Regions from separate parts of the Priestia sp. HNGD-A6 genome, predicted to be linked through region 1. Evidence: riboswitches for the same ligand, from Rfam matches in the RefSeq annotation. Region 1 holds a riboswitch; each other region holds the start of a gene.

The links. Region 1 has a riboswitch for lysine ahead of SCI76_RS16900 (aspartate kinase). Riboswitches for the same ligand answer to the same signal wherever they lie in the genome.
Region 2: linked by a shared signal. The riboswitch ahead of SCI76_RS01120 (amino acid permease) and the one ahead of SCI76_RS16900 (aspartate kinase) in region 1 are both predicted to bind lysine.
Region 3: linked by a shared signal. The riboswitch ahead of lysA (diaminopimelate decarboxylase) and the one ahead of SCI76_RS16900 (aspartate kinase) in region 1 are both predicted to bind lysine.

What each region holds. Positions count from the first base shown of each region.
Region 1 covers NZ_CP138621.1:3,315,613-3,318,898, reverse strand. The annotation lists gene SCI76_RS16905 (YslB family protein) at 116-643, shown strand; gene SCI76_RS16900 (aspartate kinase) at 695-1,927, opposite strand; lysine riboswitch at 2,069-2,246, opposite strand; gene uvrC (excinuclease ABC subunit UvrC) at 2,312-3,286, opposite strand, start outside.
Region 2 covers NZ_CP138621.1:209,522-212,807, reverse strand. The annotation lists gene SCI76_RS01130 (ethanolamine ammonia-lyase reactivating factor EutA) at 1-735, opposite strand, end outside; gene thiT (energy-coupled thiamine transporter ThiT) at 892-1,500, opposite strand; TPP riboswitch at 1,533-1,633, opposite strand; lysine riboswitch at 1,808-1,992, shown strand; gene SCI76_RS01120 (amino acid permease) at 2,096-3,286, shown strand, end outside.
Region 3 covers NZ_CP138621.1:426,448-429,733, reverse strand. The annotation lists gene SCI76_RS02265 (dicarboxylate/amino acid:cation symporter) at 1-520, opposite strand, end outside; gene lysA (diaminopimelate decarboxylase) at 571-1,899, opposite strand; lysine riboswitch at 2,038-2,220, opposite strand; gene SCI76_RS02255 (CBO0543 family protein) at 2,287-2,799, opposite strand; gene SCI76_RS02250 (NAD(P)/FAD-dependent oxidoreductase) at 3,138-3,286, shown strand, end outside.

The DNA of each region.
Region 1 (3,286 bases):
ATCTTTACATCTAACTCTTTTTACCATAATAAAGATCCTCTTACATTTTATTAAAAAAATGCGTGAGAGGTTTTTTAGATTTGTATATAATAGTAGTAAAGAAAGAGGGGAAAGCATGAGCAATTTACAAACAGAATCACAGCAAGAACTTGAAGGGACGATGGAAACATTAGAACCTAATGCCGCAGCTGAAACAGAGAGAGCTCTTGATCACGTTCCATATTTCGGATACAGCCTTTTGCGTGACGTGTTAATTCCAGAGCTTCTTGGAGACGAAACGAATACCATCTCATACTGGGCAGGAAAACACCTTGCGCGTAAATATCCATTAAATACAATGGATGAAATCGTCGCATTTTTTAAAGCAGCTTCCTGGGGAACACTGACGCTTGCCAAAAAAGATAAATATTCACTAGAGCTTGAGTTATCAGGTGATGTGGTCAGCAAAAGATTTCAGCAGGAAACTTGTTCATTTCATCTTGAGTCAGGGTTTGTGGCTGAACAGATTCAGCGTCAAAACAACTGCCTAACAGAAGCCTACTTAACACCTAAAGAAAAGAACGGAAAAGTGCTGATTTCCGTGCAGTGGGACCGAAAAGATATCTTACCTACCGAAACCCGTGCGGAGCGTTATAAAAAGTAAGAAATACGTATATATAAAAGACGTGGAGATACCACGTCTTTTTTCTTTTCTTTATACTTGCACTGCCTGCTGCTCTTCTAATTCAAATGCTACGTGAAGCGTCTCAACAGCTTTTACCATATCAGCATGCGGTACAACTGTAGATACTTTAATTTCAGACGTGCTGACCATCTTCACTTCAATTTTCTCTCCTGCCAGCACTTCAAACATTTCGGCTGCAACACCTGGATTAGATATCATGCCAGATCCCACAATCGATACTTTAGCCAGACTGCTTTCATGTTCAATACGCGTATACCCCAAGGTAGATTTATACTCTTTTAAGACGGCAAGAGCAGCTTCTACATCTACAGTTTTAATAGAAAATGAGATAGAGAGGCGATTATTAGCCGTTACGTTTTGAATAATAATATCCACATTTAACTGTTCTTTTGCTAATGCTGTAAAAATAGTAGAAAGAGTTTGTAACTCGTTGTTTAACCCTTCAATTGTCACCCGTGAAATATTATCTTCAAACGCAATTCCTCTTACGACTAAGTTTTGTTCCATTGAAACTTCCTCCTCAACAATCGTTCCATTCTCGTTTTCTAAGCTTGAACGCACTTCTAGCGGTACCTGATAATTTTTTGCAAACTCAACAGCGCGCGGATGCAGCACCCCTGCTCCTAAATTGGCTAATTCTAACATTTCGTCATATGAAATAGAATGAAGTTTACGAGCATCTTCTACGTAGCGCGGATCCGTCGTAAACACTCCTGTTACGTCTGTATAAATATCACATTTTGCAGCTTTTAGTGCCGCGGCAAGAGCTACTGCCGTCGTGTCAGAGCCGCCTCGACCTAATGTTGTAATGCTTCCATCTTCTGAACAGCCTTGGAATCCAGCTACTACTACGATTCGACCTCTATCTAATTGGCTTTGAATACGAGTCGTGTCAATGTGCTGGATTCGTGCATTGCTGTGAACTGCTTCCGTCTGGATACCAGCTTGCCAACCTGTTAGCGAAGTGGCTTCATGACCTTTGAATTGAAGAGCCATTGTTAACAGGGAAATCGTTACTTGTTCTCCAGTTGTAAGAAGCATATCCATTTCGCGTTTACTTGGACTGTCCGTAATATCACTTGCTAATTTCACCAGTGCATCTGTGGTTTTGCCCATTGCCGATACAACAACTACTACTTGGTTACCGCGCTCTGCTTCTTGAATAACACGGTTTGCTACATGTTGAATACGTTCAACAGAACCAACAGATGTTCCACCAAATTTTTGAACGATTAATGCCATAATTTTGTTCATTCCTTTTCAATAAATTTGCATATGCAGGATGATGAGAAGCTAAATTTTTTTACTCAGACAATAAAAAAAGCAATGAGATGAGCTCTCATTGCTTAACGAACGAAAATTATAAAACATAACCGTCCACTGCCGTGAGATAGCTCTCCAAGAATCTACATCTTGACAATCCTACGTTTATTCAACGCAGAACCAGCAATCATTACTATGAGGTAATGTTCACTTCGGCAAATTTCCCTTTCCGCATCGTTCATAAGGGCTCATACCCTTCCTGATGCGTACTGATTAAATTTGCACCTCTATCTTCACTTCATTTGATGAAGTGTCGTATGAAATTAGTTAATAGCTTATCAAATATTTTCTATTATTTCAAGACTATTTTTGTAATGTTTCATAAATTTTTTCAGCAATGTTCTGAGGAACACCTGAATTTCGAATATCTTCAATCGTTGCTTCTTTCAATTTTTTCACCGAACCAAAATGCTTTAACAAAGCTTTTTTACGCTTTTCTCCCACTCCCGGAATGTCGTCCAGAACTGACTGAAAAGCGGACTTAGAGCGCACTTGACGGTGGAAGGTAATCGCAAAGCGGTGAACTTCATCTTGAATTCGCTGAAGCAAATAAAATTCTTGACTATTGCGTTCAAGCGGTATGATTTGAGGAGGCTCACCAATCATCAGATTGGAGGTTCTGTGCTTATCATCTTTGACAAGACCTGCTGTAGGCACTAAAAGTCCCAATTCATTTTCGAGAACGTCCTGTACTGCAGCTAAATGCCCTTTGCCTCCATCTACAACAATTAAATCCGGAAGCGGAAGACCTTCTTTTAACGCTCTGGAATACCGTCTGCGAACGACTTCCCTCATGGAACTGTAATCATCTGGTCCCTTTACCGTCTTAATTTTATATTTGCGATATTCTTTCTTTTCCGGTTTCCCATCAACAAAAACAATCATCGCAGAAACTGGGTCTGTTCCTTGAATATTTGAGTTATCAAATGCTTCAATCCGATAAGGAGCGGCAATTCCAAGCTCCTCTCCTAACCGTTCAACTGCGCCAACTGTACGCTCTTCATCTCGTTCAATTAAATAGAATTTTTCACCGAGCGCAATCTTTGCATTTTTACACGCAAGTTCTACTAATTCTTTCTTTTTGCCTCGCTTTGGATGCTGAACCTCTACTTCTACTAACTTCTCAGCTAACTCTGCATCAATCGTTGCTGGAACCATCACTTCTTTTGGCTTAATATTTTTGGCATAAAACTGACCGATAAAAGTTAAGAAATCTTCTTCTGGCTCTTTATAAAAAGGAAACATAGAAACTTCTCGCTCAATTAATTTCCCTTGGCG
Region 2 (3,286 bases), 2.0 Mb from region 1:
GGAAACGAGCAGCAAAGAGGTTTGCTTCAGTGCGCTCACATAATCCACGGTTTCTTTAGCTAGCAATTTGCAAATAGACGAGAGTTTTTCAAATGTTGCTTTTTCGCCTTCTTGAAGCATCAGAGAATTATTTTTTAAAAATTCAGTTAAATAAGACGAAACGTAGGTAACAATACCATCTTCGTTTAGCCGAATTAATCTTCCGCCTACATGCAGGGTAAACGTTTCAATCACTTTTCCATTTTGACATAAGGCGATGTTAGCAGTGCCTCCACCTACATCAATGTTGGCAATCACTTTATTGGTTTCAGCAGAATGTTCGATTGCTCCCGATCCTTTTGCCGCTAACATTCCTTCTAAGTCAGCACCAGCTGTTGCAACAACAAAATTCCCAGCGTGTTCAGCTAGATAGTGAACGATACTCTCTGCATTTTGCTTCCGAGCCGTTTCTCCTGTGATGATCACAGCACCCGCCTCCACCTGATCTAAGGAGATTCCTGCTTTTTTGTACTCTTTTTCTAGTAATAGCGTTAACCTCCGAACATCGATTTCAACCTCGTTTACCATAGGTGTTGTATAGATGGAACTTGCATACGTTACGCGACGATCAATAATTTGACAGCCTGGCAGCGTAAACTGATTTTGTTGATTTGCTATTAACAGTTTGCTTACAATCAGTTTTGTTGTGCTTGTTCCAATATCTAAACCTATGCTCGTGATCCATTTCTGTAGCATACGATCAACCCTTTATCTCGTTTGAATATGTTGACTATCATAAAACAGTTTTTTGAATATTTCACTAACTATGTTATCAAACCTGACACACTTTTGTGTAAACAAAGGTGACAAATAAGAAAAAAGACTAAATCTTGGCAGATTTAGTCTTTTTTCTTATGATGAGTGTGATTTAGTTACAATCATTCTTGATGCCGATGGAATTAACAATGAAAGAATGACTAAGCAGGCTATTAGTGACCCTACCATTGAAATACCGTTCATTGAAAAAGAATACCACAGAGCGGACATACCCTTTGGTGCGTACGATCCCCAGAAAATAATACCAGCAATAAAGTGCCAGAAATAACGTGCGAAGCTGCCGATAATAAGGGATAAAACAATTAAAACAAAAGCTTTTGATCTGTTATTGGTAGCTAAATTTGTTTTAATAGATTGTGAAAAAATACCTCCAAAACCTATAAAAGCAAAAGCTACAATATATTCAATAAATGTTTGTAGCGCTGTTAAAATATAAGCTGTTCCTGTCGCTAACTGCAAAAGCCCCCATAATAGACCGGATAGAGCCCCGCCTTTTACTCCCCAGCGAAAGCACATAATAAAAATGGGCACCATGGAGAACGAAATGCTCACAGCCGTCGCAATTTTAATTGAAGGCAAAAGGTCAAGTAGAAGTGCCAATGCTGCAAAAATAGCTATTTCAATTTTAGCCTGTAAAGGTAATGCTTTATTCACGTTTCTCACTCCTGTTTTTGAATCATTCATATCAAACGGTTTACACAGGAGTAAGCAAATATATGCTACTATTCCCACATTCCTACGCTAGCGTTAACTAACAGGTTCAAAGGGTCTGAACATTTCGTTCACTCTCAGCACGGCGGCTCCCCCTGTGGTACGTTTGGATATTTATGTAGTATAAAGACAATGTTTATTATACCATACGTAACAAAATAGATTCGAGAGATTTCAAAGATGTTTCTATTTTCTGAATCTATTTTTTATAATGACAATCGTTTTAGTATTTGTTATACTTCTTTTATGTCAATTGAATATAAAAAACCCTCATCCTAATCGATGAGGTAGAGGTCGCAGTTTTTAATAGTAAAGTAACGGAAATGCAGAGAACATTGAGGATGTTGCTTGAAAGGAAAAATTGCCGAAGTTTAAATCACTTCTCGGTTGATTTAAGCTGGGGCTGTCTCCGAACAGGAACAGAACTGTCACATCATGCGAGTGATGTGAAGAGCTATCTTCACGGAAGGTTGACGCGGTTTTCAGATTTAAAAGCGCGCACATATACTGCGGGCTTTTTTTATGTTATCCCCGTCTCTTTCCGTACATTCGAAAGGAGTATTTATCTATGCAAGAGCAGCAAGAATTAAAACGTGGGTTGAAATCTCGCCACTTAACGATGATTTCATTAGGAGGAGCCATCGGAACCGGCTTATTCCTAGCAAGTGGTGGAGCAATTCACACAGCAGGACCTGGGGGAGCGCTTTTAGCTTACGCTATTATTGGCGTAATGGTTTACTTTTTGATGACCAGCCTAGCAGAGCTAGCAGCTTATATGCCTGAAGCTGGTTCATTTAGTACGTATGCGTCTCGTTTTGTAGATCCATCCTTTGGTTTCGCTCTCGGCTGGAACTACTGGTATAACTGGGCTATTACGATTGCAGCTGAATTATCCGCTGGAGCCCTTATTATGAAATTTTGGTTCCCGAACTCTTCTTCTATTTTATGGAGTGCCCTGTTTTTATTAATTATGTTTGGGCTTAACTACCTTTCTGTAAAAGGATTTGGTGAATCTGAATTTTGGTTTTCGTTAATTAAAGTAGTAACGGTTATTATCTTTTTAGTTATTGGTATTATGATGATTTTTGGTATCTTTAACAATGAAGCACCAGGTTTTAAAAACTTCACGCTTGGTGATGGACCGATTCACGGTGGATTCTTCACTGTACTAGGTATCTTTATGGCAGCTGGTTTTTCATTCCAAGGAACAGAGTTGCTTGGAGTCGCAGCTGGAGAAAGTGAAGATCCGGAAAAAACGGTTCCTCGCGCAGTTAAACAAGTCTTCTGGCGCATCTTGTTATTTTATATTTTAGCTATTTTTGTTATTGGGATGCTTATTCCATACACAGCGAATTCATTAGCAAGTGATGACGTGCGAGTAAGTCCGTTTACTTTAATATTCGAACGAGCAGGTCTGGCGTTTGCAGCATCAGCGATTAATGCCGTTATTTTAACAGCTGTTTTATCTGCTGGTAACTCAGGCATGTATGCTTCTACGCGTATGCTGTGGAACTTAGCCAAAGATGGAAAAGCACCAAGGTTCTTAGCAAAAGTGAATAAACGAGGCGTTCCAGTTAATGCCTTAATCGCAACGGCACTTGTCGGTACACTTGCATTTGGTGCTTCATTTTTTGGAGACGGTGCGGTATATACGTGGTTACTTAACGCTTCTGGTATGTCTGGTTTTATTGCTTGGTTAGGAATTGCGATCAGCCACTATCGTTTTAGAAGAGCATTTGTTGCTCAAGGTCATGATTTG
Region 3 (3,286 bases), 2.2 Mb from region 1:
TAGGCTGTCCTTTTTCACCAGCCATCGTGGTAGCAATACCGAAGATAACGGCAAAGACAATTAATTGTAAAATATGCTCTTTCGAAAATAACTGAACAAAATCAGGTACAGTAAATGTACTAACAAGCTGATTTAAAAGCGTCATTTTTTCAGCTGTATTTTCACTGTCACCCATTAATTCTTTAATGGCAGAAGTATCTACGTTGTGCAGCGGATTGTAAAGTGATGCGCCTAAAAAGCCTAGAACGGCTGAAACAGCAGCAGTGGCGACAAACACAACGGCGATACCTAGCATAATTTTACCAAGACGTTTCATTTCGTTCATGTTTGCGATCGCCGAAGCCACACTAAAAAAGACAAGGGGAACGATAATCATGAACATTAAATTAAGAAACAAATCACCAAAGGGCTTTACGACTGCCACATCGGGCCCGATAGCATATCCTGCTATCCCGCCAATTAAAATAGCGAGAAGCAGAATAAGCGATGATCTGTACGTTTTAAATACACTTAAAACCATATAGATTTCCTCCAAACAACAATAGCTTCTTTACTACGCAAGAACAGCTATCATTTGCTCATTGCATACGTAGTAACGACTGGCTTTACATCTTTACGCACCAAATCTTCGTATGTTTCTCGCTCTACAGCAAGACGAGCTTCTCCATTTTTCACAAATACAACAGCAGGGCGCGGAATACGGTTGTAATTGCTAGCCATTGAATAGTTGTAGGCACCTGTAGAGGATACTGCTAGTAAATCTCCTTGATTAACGCGCGGTAAATCGATATCCCAAATAAGCATATCTCCTGATTCACAGCATTTCCCCGCAATTGATACTGTTTCATCTTTTTTATCCGTCACTCTATTAGCCAAGACAGCTTCATGTTTTGCATCGTAAAGAGCAGGACGGATATTATCGGTCATACCGCCATCAATTCCTACGTATTTGCGTACACCTGGAATCTCCTTCGTTGAGCCGATTGTATAAAGCGTTGTACCTGCTTCTCCTACGATGCTTCTTCCAGGCTCAATCCAGACTTCCGGAAGGGTATAATTCTGTTCAGTTAACGTGCGGCTTAGCTTTTCTGTCAGTGCATCTACATAATACTCAACTGGAAGTGGAGAGTCGCTTTCGGTATAACGAATACCAAAACCACCACCTACGTTTAAAACTTTTACTTCAAATTCCATTTTATCACGAATACTGAATAAGAAATCAGTTAAAATATCAATGGCGCGAGAAAAACCATCTACTTCAAAAATTTGCGAACCAATATGACAATGAATGCCTAAAAGATCGTAGTAAGGCTTTTCTAATGCAGAACTTACCGCTTTCATAGCCTGGTCATTGGAAAGACCAAATCCAAACTTGGAGTCTTCCTGTCCGGTCATAATATACTCATGTGTGTGGGCTTCAATCCCTGGAGTAACACGCAGAAGAATAGATGCTTTCTGTTTGCGCTCAGCTGCTAAGGCATGTAAAACTTCAAGTTCGGTAAAGTTATCCACAACAAAACAGCCAATATTCGCATCAAGAGCCATTTCAATTTCTTCAATCGTTTTGTTATTTCCATGAAAATGAATGCGTTCAGCTGGATATCCCGCTTCAAGAGCTGTAAATAATTCGCCTCCTGAGACCACATCTAATGACATATCAAGCTTCGTTAAAAGGCTAGCCATTTCCATACAAAGAAACGCTTTCCCTGCATATGCGATTTGATATGAAAATCCGCTTCTTTGAAAGGCTGAATGGAAGGCCTTGCATTTCGTCTCAATTAATTCTTGATCGTAGATGTATAGGGGAGTGCCGTATTGTTTTTTCAGTTCGACCGTATCGCACTGCCCAATTTCTAAATGATTGCTGCTGTTAATTTTACTCGTTCCATGTAAGTACATAATCCGTATCCCTCCATTTAAATCATTCAACTATAACTTTGATGGTCAGTAGAAAAACACAAAAAAGACCCGTGAAGTGATGTTCACGCGTCTTGGTTTCATAATAATAAAGTATTATTACATTCTAGGCATCAACATCTCTTCAATAGCTCTCCACAAACCAAGTGGTTTGTGACAGCTCAGCATTTATTCAATACTGAACCAGTATATGAACACAATGGATGTTTATATACTTCGGCACGAAATCCCTTTTACTTATCTTCACAGACTCCATTAGTCTCCAATAAGTGACTCTTGATTTCATGCACCTCTATTCTCAGAGAGGAAAATTATATTTAAATGTAACTCCTATTATATTTCCTTTTCCTCCGTCTAGTCAATGAAAAGTTAAGGCATAGGAATATTAAAGAAGATAAATAAAAAAGCTATGAAGCTTCCAGATAGAATCCAAGCAGCCAGCGCTGTCTTCTGATGAATGACTAAAAGTGAGAACGTGACAATATTGAAGAGAAAAGAACATAGCAGCGACCATCCATAATGATGAGTGATACTGTGATTAACATAAGCAATGAACTCAATCACAGTAAATAAAAGCGCCCACAAAAGAATCCACCACAGCCGGCCGCTTACATGCAGCGGCAGCCTTCCTAAAAAAACCGGTATAACAAACGGATAAATAATTAAGGTTATTCCAAGAGAAACCATTAGGTGATCGGGTAGAAAAAGATGATCAATACCAACAGGGTGAAATACCCATACGCGGTGATGAAACAGCAGCACTTCATAAAGCAAATTCCCCGTGACCCAAAACAGCAAAGTAGGGTAGTATTCTTGATACCTTCGCCACTTGCCAAATAGTAAACCAAGAATGATAAAAAATAATACAAATGAAGATTGCATACGCTCTCCTTAAAATAATGGTTATTTCTTTTTATTTACATATTATAGTGGTTTTATTCTTTCATTTTTTTATTCAGCACCTATAATAGAAAAGCCGTAAGCCACAGCGTTAAAGACGTATTACCACTATTTACGGCTTTCTTCACCCTGTTATAATCTTGGTAAAAGAACTTCTACCGCTTTTGTTTACGAGACGAAAGGAGCTATATGTCAAAGTCAGCAAGGCTTAAAAATAAGCTTAAAATAGCTTCGCCTAGTATGTGACTTCTTTTTTTGCTATGCTAAAATTGCATACATATAGCATGAGAATACTAGAAGAAAGAAAAGGGTGTTTTGGTATGAAAACATACATCGTAGTTGGAGCTGGGGTACTTGGAGCTTCTACGGCATATCATTTAGCAAAAGCAGGAGCAGATGTGACATTGATAGATCGCAAGGATGCTGGTCAAGCTACTGATGCAGCAGCAGGAATTGTTTGTCCGTGGCT